4 regions of the Beggiatoa alba B18LD genome follow, and region 4 is predicted to be linked to each of the others. Evidence: predicted binding sites of a transcription regulator. Region 4 holds the regulator's gene; each other region holds the start of a gene.

Region 1 (3,217 bases), 570 kb from region 4:
GCCAAAGGCTGCCATTTCTCCATCTAGCATAACGCTGTCGCTCATGTCCGTTTGAATCCATAAACGTCCAGTGTCATCAAACCATAAGCCATCAGGACAGGCAAAAATATCACCTTTGATATTGCCTTTATTTTCAGCAACGCTACTAGAAGGATTACCTGCTAAAACATAGATATCCCACTTCATTGTTAAAGCAGCAGGATCATTATTGGTTTCTGTCCAGCGCAGAATATGCCCCATGATGTTTTTTGCACGGGGGTTTGCTGCATCTGTTGCGGGGTTGTTGGTTGTGCCACGACCAGAGTTATTGGTTAGCGTGATATAAACCTGTTTATTTTTAGGATTGATTGCGACCCATTCAGGTCTATCCATGGGGGTTGCACCCACTAAGGTTGCCGCAATGCGGGTTTTAATCAGTACTTCGGCTTGATCGGCAAAACCATTTTCGGCGGTTAAACCATTTTGTCCATGAATCAACGGTAGCCAAACGCCTGTACCATCTGCTTTATACTGTGCAACGTATAAAATGCCATCGTCTAAAATGCCCGTTCCCACTGCCATATTGGCTGTACGGTTGTTTTTATCATAAGCACGATTACTAACAAATTTATAAATAAATTCATTGGTTTTATCGTCACCTAAGTAAACGACCACACGGTTATCATTGGTTAGAACGTATGCGGCGTTTTCGTGGCTAAAACGTCCTAAGGCTGTACGTTTGATAGGTTTAGAAGTTGGGTTAAAGGGGTCAATTTCGACAACCCAGCCAAAACGGTTGACTTCATGGGGTTCTTTATTAACATTAAAACGGTCATAGTGGACTTCCCATGAATAATTTGTTCCGCTACTGCTGACGCGGTCACGACTAATAATGGCTTGCATTTCAGTCGTTAATTCGCTGGCATTGGGCACAATAAAGTAGTTTTGATAGTTTTCTTCACAGGTTAAATAAGTGCCCCAAGGAGTCATGCCGTTAGCACAATTATTAATTGTGCCAATTACTTCACGCCCTGTTGCATCTGCGCTGGTTTGCATTAAGCGTGAACCAGCCGCAGGGCCACTCAAGGTCATCGGGGTATGAGTACTAATCCGACGTGCATAGTTAGAGGGACGAACAACAACCCAATCACTGCCACTTTTACGCACTTCAATGACGCTAACCCCATGTGCAGCCATTTCTTTATTGGCTTTTTCAATGGTATAGCCCGCTTTATCGTCGCGGTATCCACCCGTTGTATTTAACAAGGCATCGTCTATATATTCATGGTTCATGACTAATAAGCCATGACTAGAGGAGTTACCACCTGTTAATTGGTCGATGGGGAAGTAGTGCATCCCATCATGATGCGCGCCAGCTTGTACCATTTGTTCCGCTGCGGTATTGGAGGCATCAAAGCGGAATGCAGGACCATCAGAAACAGGGTCTCCCCAGCGATATAACACTTTCGCGCTATAGCCTTCAGGGACAACATGTTTATCTTCTGCACTGACAGGAACGGATTTAAAACCGAGACTGGGTAAATCTTCTTCGTCATCATCACTATTACAACCAGCAAGGCTAACACCAAACATGGAGGTAATGGCTAAACCTAAGCTTCCTTGTAACACTTGGCGACGAGATAAGCGAATTTCTAAAATATCGTTAAAGTGTGGATTATTTGGGTGTGGATTGCCAATTTCTTCTGGTAAATCATAAAATTGTCTGTCTTTCATAATTCTGGCTCATGCTATAACGGGTTCTTAAGGACGGGTTAAGCTAGCATAGGCGTATGAAATAACCTTGACAGTTTAATGACAATTAGATGACAAGCTGGAATTATATTAATTTAATACAATTAATTAGTCTTGAGTTGGTTCAATTTTTTGATAACGCAAATCCCAAACGCCATGCCCGTGGCGTTGCCCGCGCAATTCAAATTTTGTTAAGGGACGGTCAGCAGGACGGGGGGCGTAACTGTTTGGAGCGGTTAGATTTTGAAAGTGTGGGCAGGCTTCGACAACTTGCAACATTTGTTCAGCATAATCTTGCCAATCTGTTGCTAAATGAAAGAGTCCTCCAACTTTTAAACGACTTGCGAGTAATTCGACAAAATCGGGTTGAACTAAACGGCGTTTATTGTGGCGTTTTTTATGCCAAGGGTCAGGAAAGAAGAGATAGACCGCATCTAAGCTAGCGATAGCAAGATGATGTTGCAACAACAAGACGGCATCACCATTGATTAAGCGAATATTACTTAATTGTTCGGCTTCAATTTGCTTTAAGACTTTACCAAAACCCGGTAAGTGAACATCAATGCCGATGTAGTCAACGTCAGGATGTTGTTGTGCCATAGCAATCAAAGCATCTCCCATACCAAAACCGATTTCTAAATGTTTCGGTTGCGTTCGTGCAAAAATAGCATTTAAATCAAGCACGCCATCAGGTTCAATACCGTAGTGCGACCACAGGTCAGTATAAGCCAGTTGTTGAGAAGGGGTCATGCGTCCATTACGACGGACAAAACTACGAATATGAGAAGGCGATTGCATGTCAGACAAAGGCAGGAATAAGGAGACTAGCGGAAATTTTTCCCGGCTAACTGGAACAAATTCAGTCTGATTCTTTCAGGGAGAACGATTGCCGGGAAAAAGGATGGTAGGCGTGTTTCAAGGAAAACAGGACAACACCATAATAAGCGACAAAGTACAAAATTATGCGGCTTTGCTACCATATTTACGACGGAATTTATCAACGCGACCGCCCGTATCTAAAATCTTTTGCTTACCTGTATAAAAAGGATGGCAGGCAGAGCACACATCGATGTGTAAGTCTTTTTTAGTAGTAGAGCGGGTTTTAAAGGTGTTACCACAGCTACACGTCACATTGATTTCAGCGTAGGCGGGATGAATTTCAGGCTTCATAATAACTAAAAACCTCAATATTTTATGCTGGGTGTGTAATTCTAAGGGGTAAACAAAATGGCAATATATTTTAATGAAGTTACCCCCAAACAGCAAGTTATTTATTCTTTTTGATAGCAAAAAGTTATACACACCTATTACATCTCATACCTCTCAGGTTTTAAACGCATAAAACCTGATTGTCTGAATCAGGATTTTCAGGATTAATGGGATTAAAAACCCTCAAATAAAAAACTAATATGTTAGATGATATTCTATCGCTACTTTCTCGCTATACACACAGCTAGCAATCTCCTCAAAAATACGTTATATAACA
Region 2 (3,217 bases), 200 kb from region 4:
CGTCCTTCGCTTAAAACAGGAATTACGCGCAATTGGCGGGGTTCAGCTGTGTTAAATAATTGTTCGGCATCGGCTAAATTTAAAACGACGGTTTCGGTCATGCGGTCATGTAAGAGGGGCATGAGTTGCTCAAGTTCGGCGTTATCTAATGGTGTGCTAGCGGTTACTGTCCAAATCGTACCATGCTCAATGCGTTTAATGCTGTTTAAGCCACAAATCGTCATGATTTCTGTGGCTTTACTAGACCAAGGCGAAATAGTGCCAATACGAGGAATAACAATCAGTTGTTGTCCATGGGGTAAAATGGGCGGGGTGTTTTTCCCATGTAATAACTGTTGTAAATGGTGGCTTTCCTCATCAGTTAATGGACGAGCGCAATCGAGCAAATAGAGATAATTGGCTTGTATAGATTGCAATGTGGGGAGAAAAGCTCTTGCGGTATGCAGTAATTTTTCGCAACGGAAAGGAGAAAGCGCGGAATCACCCGTATAAAACATGGTCGCCTCTTGGTTTAGCGTGTAAATAAACTATTTTAACAGAATTGTTTTACGGGTTTCTTGGGTTTAGTGGGGAAAGTGATGAAAAGGGTAGCAGGAAGCAGGCATAAAAAAACCCCGCTTTTTAGCAGGGTTTTTAAGGTTAAGCAAGATTAAAAAGGATTATTTTAATTTTGCTAACTCTTTCTCAATCAGTGCGTGAGGCAACGGTACATAACCGTCTTTTTTCACCACTTCTTGACCTTGTTTGCTCAGAATCATGGTTAAAAATTCTTTAACTAAAGGAGAAAGTGGTTTGCTTGGGTCTTTGTTGACATAGACGTATAAGAAACGGGATAAGGGGTATTCACCACTAATGACGTTTTTATATTTGTCAGCACCATCACCAACTAAAGCAGGCACGGTAGAAGCTCCCGTTTTGGGAGAGATGGCTAAAATTTTAACCCCAGAGGTTAAGTAGCCAATGCCTGAATAGCCAATGCCGTTTAAAGAAGCACTGATTGATTGCACGACAGACGCAGAACCGGGTTGTTCGTTGACGTTGTTTTTAAAGTCGCCTTTGCATAAAGCGTGTTCTTTAAAATAGCCGTAAGTACCAGAAACAGAGTTACGACCGAATAATTGAATGCTTTGTTCAGCTAAAGAGCCTTTTAAACCTACTTGACCCCATTTAGTGATGTCTTCAGCACCGCCACATTTTCTTGTAGAGGAGAAAATCGCATCAACTTGTTGGATAGTTAAACCATCAAGCGGGTTGTCTTTATGGACATACACAGCTAATGCATCAATCGCAACGCGAATTTCAGTCGGAGGATAGCCGAATTTTTTCTCAAACGCTTCAATCTCGCCGGGTTTCATAGGGCGACTCATAGGACCAGTATGGGCTGTTCCTTCAGTTAAAGCGGGTGGCGCGGTAGATGAACCTGCCCCTTGTACTTGAATGTTTACGTTAGGATAAAACTTTTTGTACTCTTCTGCCCACAGCGTCATGAGGTTATTCATGGTATCAGAACCAATGCTGGACAGATTACCAGAAACCCCACTGGCTCCCCCTTTGTAATCTTGCAAATCATCGATTGCAGAAACAGGGGTGGTCATCATAAAGCTAACGCTGAATAACGCAGCCGTCAGTAGCTTTTTCATCAAATACAACTCCTATGGTAAGTTTTGAAGCAATTACTATTATCTAAGCAATGTGTGACATATTAATGACAAAATAACTCGCATATAGAAGCGACACAATAAGCGATTTCTTTTTCAATCATATTTCATCGTTAAGGTAAATATTGGTAATGACCTAACAGCAGGTAGTATTGTTCTTCGTTACAATAGCCACAAAATTTAATTTTTTTTATGAATCACGAGTCAGAATAAATATGCAGTATTTATCATCTTTAGCCAGTCAAGGCACAGAAGCGTTTATTCCCGTTAAGTCGTTAATGATTAAAATGCGTTGGACAAGTGCCGCCGACCTCGATTTAGCCGCTGCCTATCAAACTAAAACAGGCAAGCAAGGTTTGGTGCATTATGCTGATTTGGGAAGTCTTGAGCATTTTCCCTTTATCAAACTCAGCGGTGACCAAGGGCGCGGAGACAGAAGCGGTAATAATGAGGAAACCTTATGGATTAACGCGCTAAATGATATGGCATATGTTTGGATTTTTTGCTGGGATTACGGCATGGTACAGAGCGGTAGCCGTGGGCGTTTTCAAGATTGCGATATTAGTTTACACGTGATTGATGATAACGAGGCGACTATTCAAGTCAAGGTCGATACCAGCGAAACAGGCAATGTATGCTGTATCGCCACGTTAGATAATAGCCAAGTAGTTGGAACAAAACTGATTAATGTCAGTAAAGTTGGCACATTGCGCGGTTTATCTAAATTAGAACAGTTATTAGGTGTTTTAAAGACATAAGTGCGTTATCTCGATTGATAATGCCTGATTAGTTCCATAGAGACTTGCTAGATTTAACCTGAGTTCGGCGAGTTTTATAAAACAAAACAGAGACCTGCTAGGTTTTGAAAACCTAGCAGGTCTTTTTTTTTCATGACACTGCCTTGTCATTGCGACCGCTTACTATAACGCACGATGTAATGCGTCATGTATTTATTGCAAATTACAGTCAGGTATCTATGTTCTTTATTTCAAAAAACATAGATATTATTTTGAATTATCACGCATTTTTTGAGGCATGATGAATATACAATTGTTGTTTAAAAGTCTTTTTCTCATGGGCTTATTAGCCAGTTCTGCGCTGGTTTCTGCATTACCTGATACCAGCGCACGTGAATATAAAATATTGTTAAATCCCAGTTTATTTAATGGGGCAAATCCTGAAATTGCGATTGCTTCGTACTGGACGGATTTACAAGCCGTGATTCAATCCAGCATTAATCGCAGTCGTAGTGGCAGTTTTACGCTGGATAAAGTACGGACTGTTAAATTTTACGATACACCAAGCACTTGCCGTTTACGGGCCAATGATTTTATTTTTCGGGAACGGGTAGAAAATGGACAGCGAGAAGTGACATTAAAATATCGCTCTCCTGACCGTTATGTCTCTGGATATCAAGACATGCAGGGCACTGGTAGCGATGCAGAAACGAAGTTTGAAGACGATATCAGTACGCCTTTTGTGGTGAGCTATTCTCATTCAACCAAGCAAAGTATTGGCAGTGGTAAAAATTTGAATAATATGGATGACCCTATTGGTTT
Region 3 (3,217 bases), 2.8 Mb from region 4:
TTGCGGTCCATCCAATCTGCACTGGCACAATACACTTCTGGCTTGCCATCATTATGGAAGTAAAAACAGCGTGTATGTTCTAAAAAGCGTCCAACGACAGAACGCACGTGGATATTTTCTGAAATCCCTTCTACACCTGGGCGTAAACAACAAATTCCCCGCACGATTAAGTCAATTTTAACCCCCGCCATAGAAGCACGATATAGGGATCTGATAATTTCAGCTTCAGTTAATGCGTTGACTTTTACAATAATATGCGCGGGTTTTCCTTCCTTTGCATTTTCTGCTTCACGGGCAATGCGTTCAATCATGCCACTGTGTAATGTGAATGGGGCTTGTAACATTTTGCGCATTTTTGCATTGCGCCCTAACGATGTAAGCTGCATAAAAATTTTATGCACGTCTTCGCCTATGTCTTCGTCGCACGTAAATAGTCCATAGTCGGTGTAAATACGGGCGGTTTTCGCATGATAGTTACCTGTGCCTAAATGGACATAACGACGGAGTTTTTTACCTTCACGGCGAATAATCATCATGATTTTAGCGTGTGTCTTAAAGCCCACTACGCCATAAACCACATGTGCCCCCGCTTCTTGTAATCGATTTGCTAGACGAATATTAGCCTCTTCGTCAAAACGGGCGCGTAATTCCACAACAACGGTGATTTCTTTCCCTGCTTTTGCTGCTTCAACCAGTGCATCAACCAGCACAGAGTCAGGCCCTGTTCGATATAAAGTTTGTTTAATGGCTAAAACTTGCGGGTCGGCGGCGGCTTGACGCACAAAGTCAATCACTGGGGTAAATGATTGAAATGGATGATGGAGTAGGACATCCCCTTCTCGAATCGTCGCAAATAAATTGCGTCCTAAATTTTTAGGTAATCCTGATGTAAAGCTTGGATATTTTAACTCAGGACGGTCTAACATATCAGGGATAGCAATCAAACGCCCTAAATTAACAGGACCATTCACTTGGAAAAGTTCCCGTTGTTCTAATTGGAATTTTTTCAGCAAGTAATTCACAATTTTTTCAGGACAATTATCTGCAACCTCTAAACGCACGCTGTCGCCATAACGTCTGCCAGGTAATTCACCTTCTAATGCACGCAATAAATCGTCGACTTCTTCTTCATCAACAAATAAATCGCTATTGCGGGTTAGGCGGAATTGATAGCATCCCAATACTTCCATACCAGGGAATAAATCCGCAACATGGGCATGAATAATCGAAGAGAGAAAGACAAATTCTTGCGGGCGTTGGCTTGCTTCTGCGGGGAGTGAAATTAAACGGGGCAAGGCGCGGGGAGCTTGAACAACTGCCATGTCAATATTGCGCCCAAAAGCATCTTTGCCTTTTAAAGAAACAATAAAGTTAAGACTTTTATTCAGAATACGCGGGAAAGGGTGAGCAGGGTCTAAACCAATAGGACTTAGAATGGGTAAGAGTTCATTATTAAAATAATCCCTAATCCATTGATTTTGTGTTTCATTCCATTGGTCACGTTTTAGAAAATAAATATTTTCTTTTTCTAAACTGGGAATAATTTCATTATTCAATAATCGATATTGTTCATCGACAAAATCATGCGCTGCGATACTAATACGATTTAAAATTTCTTGGGGGGATAAATTATCAGCCCCTGTTTGTACAGAGCCAAACTGAACCTGTTCTTTTAATCCTGCTACCCGTACTTCGTAAAACTCATCTAAATTAGAGCTAGCAATACATAAAAAACGTAACCGCTCTAATAATGGCTTGCTCGTATCTTTTGCCTGAGCAAGTACGCGACGATGAAAAGCAAGCAAGCTCAATTCACGATTAATATATAAATCAGGGCGATTTAAATCGATTTCTTCCATAGTATTCGTATTAATGCTTGGGGTAGTCAATTGTTCAGTTGTTTTAGAGGCTTTTCTGCGTGCATACACACGCGCCCGAGGGTCTTCTGTTCTAGGATTGTCCATCACAACGGTCACTTTAGTAGCGTTATTCGAGAATCAGCGTATCAAGTTTTATTTTCGATAAGATGACAGATACAGGCACTTTAACTAATTTCTACTATTCAACTTGCCTTAGAGAATGATATAGAATCATCTATTTAAAACACTTAATCATACGCATTACAAACTATTTTGGTATATAAATAAACACAAGTTATCTATGAAAACTCTATCTACTTATTGCTTATACTATGAAATATAAAGCAATATATATCAATTACAGAACTGTCATGAAAATTTCCTTTAATTCCCCTGAATACACACACATAATGAGTCAGTTTTTTATTGCCCTCACTAAATTGCATCAGAATAAATTAAAAAATGTTGGAATTTGAATGGCTTTGGGCATTTCTAGCCCTCCCGCTCCCGCTACTGATTCACTACGGGTTAAAACCTGCAAAGCCAGCCCGTACCGTAGCGATTCGTGTACCCTTTTTAGAAGACTTTAGCACATTACAAACAGCGACTCCGACAACGCCGAAAAAATATCAATTACAACGCTTGTTCATGGTGCTTGCTTGGTTAGCATTAGTCATTGCCTGCGCCCGCCCACAATGGTTAGGCGAGCCTGTCGAGTTACCCATTAGTGGTCGTGATTTAATGCTCGCGGTGGATTTATCAGGCAGTATGGAAATTGGCGATTTTCAACTCAATCAACAAATGGTTGACCGTTTAACCGCAACAAAAGCTGTTGCTGGAGATTTTATTCAACGGCGAGTTGGTGACCGTGTTGGCTTGATTCTCTTTGGTGACCAAGCCTATTTACAAACGCCATTAACCTTTGACCGTACAACTGTACGTACTTTACTGTTAGAGTCCGCTATTGGTTTAGCGGGGCAAAAAACCGCCATTGGGGATGCAATCGGTCTTGCTGTAAAACGCTTACGCAATCAACCCGTCAACAGTCGAATTTTGATTTTATTAACCGATGGTGCAAATACCGCTGGGGAAGTAGAGCCACTCAAAGCGGCTGATTTAGCCGCACAGGCAGGATTAAAAATTTATACGATAGGTGTTGGCGCAGATGAAATGCTTGTTCGGGATTTATTTGGCACGCGACGCATTAACCCATCTAGCGATTTAGACGAGAAAACGTTAACGGCTATCGCTGAAAAAACACAAGGGCGTTATTTTCGTGCACGAGATACCCAAGCTTTAGAAGAAATTTATGCCGAGTTAGATAAATTAGAGCCGATAGAAAAGGACAATCAATATTT
Region 4 (3,217 bases):
ATAGTTCGCAAGAACAGCGTGTTATATACCTGATTGTTAATCTTAGCTTGCTAATCCTATCCGTATTATTACAACGAAAAGTATTTGTGATTTTTGGCGCGTTAGGTGTATTGATTTATGTGGGACATTTATCTTACAAAGTATTTGCCGACTCTATTCTATTTCCCTTTGTGCTCACCTTTATTGGTCTTGGCGTGATTTATTTAGGCGTGCAATACCAACGCTACGCCAGCGTCATCGGGCATAAAATACAAGAAAATCTCCCTATTTCGTTAAAATCATTACTCCCATCACAACGCACAACCATATAAATCATGCCTGAATTACCAGAAGTAGAAACCACGCGCCGAGGGATTGCGCAACACCTAGAAGGGCACAGCGTTACCACCGTCGACGTGCGTGAACCGCGCTTGCGTTGGGCTGTTCCTGCCGACCTTGCCGAACAACTCCAAGGGCAAACTCTGCAACAAATTCAACGGCGTGGTAAATACCTACTCTTTACCTACCCAACAGGACATTTAATTATTCATTTAGGCATGTCAGGCAGTTTACGCATTGTCAGCCCTGATACCGCATTAAAAAAACATGACCACGTATTAATTCAATTTGATAATCAACAATGTTTGCGCTACCACGACCCGCGCCGTTTTGGCTGTGTTCTCTGGACAAACGAACCAGCACAACAACACCCATTATTAAGCGTGTTAGGCGTTGAACCCTTAGAAAACGAATTTACAGGCGAATATTTACATCAACAAGCTCAAAAAAAACAACAAGCTGTTAAAACCTTCATCATGAATAGTCATATAGTGGTAGGGGTAGGCAATATTTATGCGAGTGAATCCCTGTTTTTAGCAGGCATACACCCAAACCGTGCAGCAGGTGACATTGACTTAACCCATTATCAAACACTCGCAAACACCATCCGCGACGTGCTGACCGCTGCCATTGCGATGGGCGGGACAACCCTACGCGACTTCGTCAACACCCAAGGCGAACCAGGCTATTTTAGCCAAACCTTGCGCGTTTATGACCGTGCAGGCTTACCCTGCCTAAACTGTGGAACACCGATTGAACGCATGGTATTAGGACAACGGGCGACCTACTACTGTCCTCAATGTCAATCCTAAACGAACACTTTTTTATTTACTTACCTGTGTAATCACCAAAATGTCAGAGCAACCCATACTAATTGTTGAAGATGAAGCCCCGATTCGGGAAATGTTAAACCTTGCCTTGAGTAAAGCGGGGTTTACGGTTACAGAGGCTGCTGATGTCCGTCAAGCACAGACCCTAATTTTTAACCAACTCCCCAAACTGATTTTATTAGACTGGATGTTACCCAATAAAGTCAGTGGAATAGAATTTGCGCGTCAACTAAAAAAAGAGCCTCAAACCCAAGAAATCCCTATCATCATGCTGACCGCACGCGGTGAAGAAAGCGACAAAATTCGTGGCTTAGAAGTTGGCGCAGATGACTATGTGACAAAACCCTTTTCCCCCCGTGAACTCGTTGCCCGTATTAAAGCGGTTCTTCGTCGTGCCTCGACCCATTCTGAAGGTGAACAACTCGCGGTTAATGAATTACGCCTAGACCCCAATGAACACCGCGTGATGATTGCAGGGCAAGAGGTTCAAATGGGTCCGACAGAATTTCGCTTACTTTATTTCTTCATGCGTCACCCTGAACGGGTTTACAGCCGTAGCCAAGTATTAGACCAAGTTTGGGGGGGAAATGTTTACATTGAAGAAAGAACAGTTGATGTTCATATTCGCCGTTTACGCAAAGCCTTAGCTGACCATAACTATGATTATTTAATTCAAACTGTACGCGGTGTGGGCTATCGGTTTTCGACGAAGGAGTAATTGTAATACCTATTTTTTAGAACATACCTTTAATACTTAACACTTATAATACTTAACTCTCATAAAAAGCGCAGATTCGTATTAATACGTCTGCGCTTTTTTTATGCTAATTTATCCATAAAGTACAAACGCTTTCTAAAATATTCCCATTGAAAACTTTAAAGGTGCTGTATGCAATTTAATGTTGAAGGATTGAATGAACAAGCGGTGATTGAGTCACGTCAATTACATGGTTCTAATGCCGTCGCAACACAAGCGAGTGAAACATTCTGGGAAAAACTCTTCGCTAATTTTCAAGACCCTATCATTATTATTTTATTGATAGCGTTAAGCATTACCTTGATTTTAGCGGGCTTGGGGTACGCTGAATGGTATGAGGGCGTTGGAATTGCGATTGCGGTGATTTTAGCGACGTTTATTGCGACATGGTCTGAGCATAGTAATGAGGGGCGGTTTCGGCAGTTATTAGAAGAATCTTCCCGAATTCAAGTGAAAGTCTTTCGTCAAAAACGGTTAATGCACTTACCAATTGATGAGTTAGTCGTTGGGGATTATGTCTTTTTGCAATCTGGCGATACGATTCCCGCTGATGGTGTGTTAGTGGCTGGTCATCTCGATGTCGATGAGGCAGCTTTAACAGGTGAGTCGGAAACCTTGCAAAAACGCGCAACAGCGTTGGACGATGCAGAAAAGCAAGTATTTAGAGCAGGTTTAATTGTCGATGGGGAAGCGGTGATGCATGTTTTAGCTGTTGGGGCGCAAACGCTTTATGGTAAAACAATGCATGAGTTGGGAACAGCCGTCGATAGGTTGTCGCCGTTACAGGAAAAATTGGGTTTATTAGGTAAGCAAATCGCGCATGTTGCCTATTTTGGTGCGGGGTTTATTTTTCTGGCTTTTATGTTAAATCAGATTTTTTTAACGCATGAAGCTGGGATTAGTGCTTATTTTCAACAGCCGTTAGGCATTATTTTTCATGATATTTTTACCGCATTAATTTTATCTATCATTGTGATTGTCGTTGCTGTGCCTGAGGGGTTGCCGATGATGATTGCGATGGTTTTAGCGATTAATATGAAAAAATTGTTATCAGTTAAGGTGTTAGTGCGTAAATTGTTGGGGATTGAAACTGCTGGCAGTTTAACGGTGTTGTTTACGGATAAAACGGGAACATTGACACAAGGGCGTTTAGTGGTTGAAACGGTGTTGTTAGGGCAAGGCGAGGCTTTTCAGCAGTTTGCAGAGATGCCTAGCCGTTTGGGTAAGATGTTAGGGTTTGCCTTGCGGAATAATACGAGTGCGGTGATTGATATGCATGACCCCGCACATCCTGCTTTTGTCGGGGCTGACC

What was found. Region 4 encodes PhoB, which activates phosphate uptake and scavenging genes when phosphate is short. Its sites were predicted from a motif close to GNNTGTCATAAAACTGTCANAT; they were not measured.
Region 1: a site for PhoB is predicted at 1,790-1,811, ahead of BEGALDRAFT_RS09120 (PhoX family protein). Genes of this name have one in related genera too.
Region 2: a site for PhoB is predicted at 1,693-1,714, ahead of BEGALDRAFT_RS10740 (PstS family phosphate ABC transporter substrate-binding protein). Genes of this name have one in related genera too.
Region 3: a site for PhoB is predicted at 2,224-2,245, ahead of ppk1 (polyphosphate kinase 1). Genes of this name have one in related genera too.

What each region holds. Positions count from the first base shown of each region.
Region 1 is NZ_JH600070.1:2,239,648-2,242,864, forward strand. Features, by position in the region: gene BEGALDRAFT_RS09120 (PhoX family protein) at 1-1,713, opposite strand, end outside; gene trmB (tRNA (guanosine(46)-N7)-methyltransferase TrmB) at 1,840-2,529, opposite strand; gene rpmE (50S ribosomal protein L31) at 2,692-2,901, opposite strand.
Region 2 is NZ_JH600070.1:2,612,500-2,615,716, reverse strand. Features, by position in the region: gene purL (phosphoribosylformylglycinamidine synthase) at 1-497, opposite strand, end outside; gene BEGALDRAFT_RS10740 (PstS family phosphate ABC transporter substrate-binding protein) at 660-1,640, opposite strand; gene BEGALDRAFT_RS10735 (hypothetical protein) at 1,874-2,416, shown strand; gene BEGALDRAFT_RS10730 (hypothetical protein) at 2,694-3,217, shown strand, end outside.
Region 3 is NZ_JH600070.1:26,662-29,878, reverse strand. Features, by position in the region: gene ppk1 (polyphosphate kinase 1) at 1-1,964, opposite strand, end outside; gene BEGALDRAFT_RS00190 (vWA domain-containing protein) at 2,322-3,217, shown strand, end outside.
Region 4 is NZ_JH600070.1:2,809,789-2,813,005, reverse strand. Features, by position in the region: gene BEGALDRAFT_RS11440 (DUF2157 domain-containing protein) at 1-311, shown strand, start outside; gene mutM (bifunctional DNA-formamidopyrimidine glycosylase/DNA-(apurinic or apyrimidinic site) lyase) at 315-1,130, shown strand; gene phoB (phosphate regulon transcriptional regulator PhoB) at 1,171-1,866, shown strand; gene BEGALDRAFT_RS11425 (calcium-translocating P-type ATPase, PMCA-type) at 2,038-3,217, shown strand, end outside.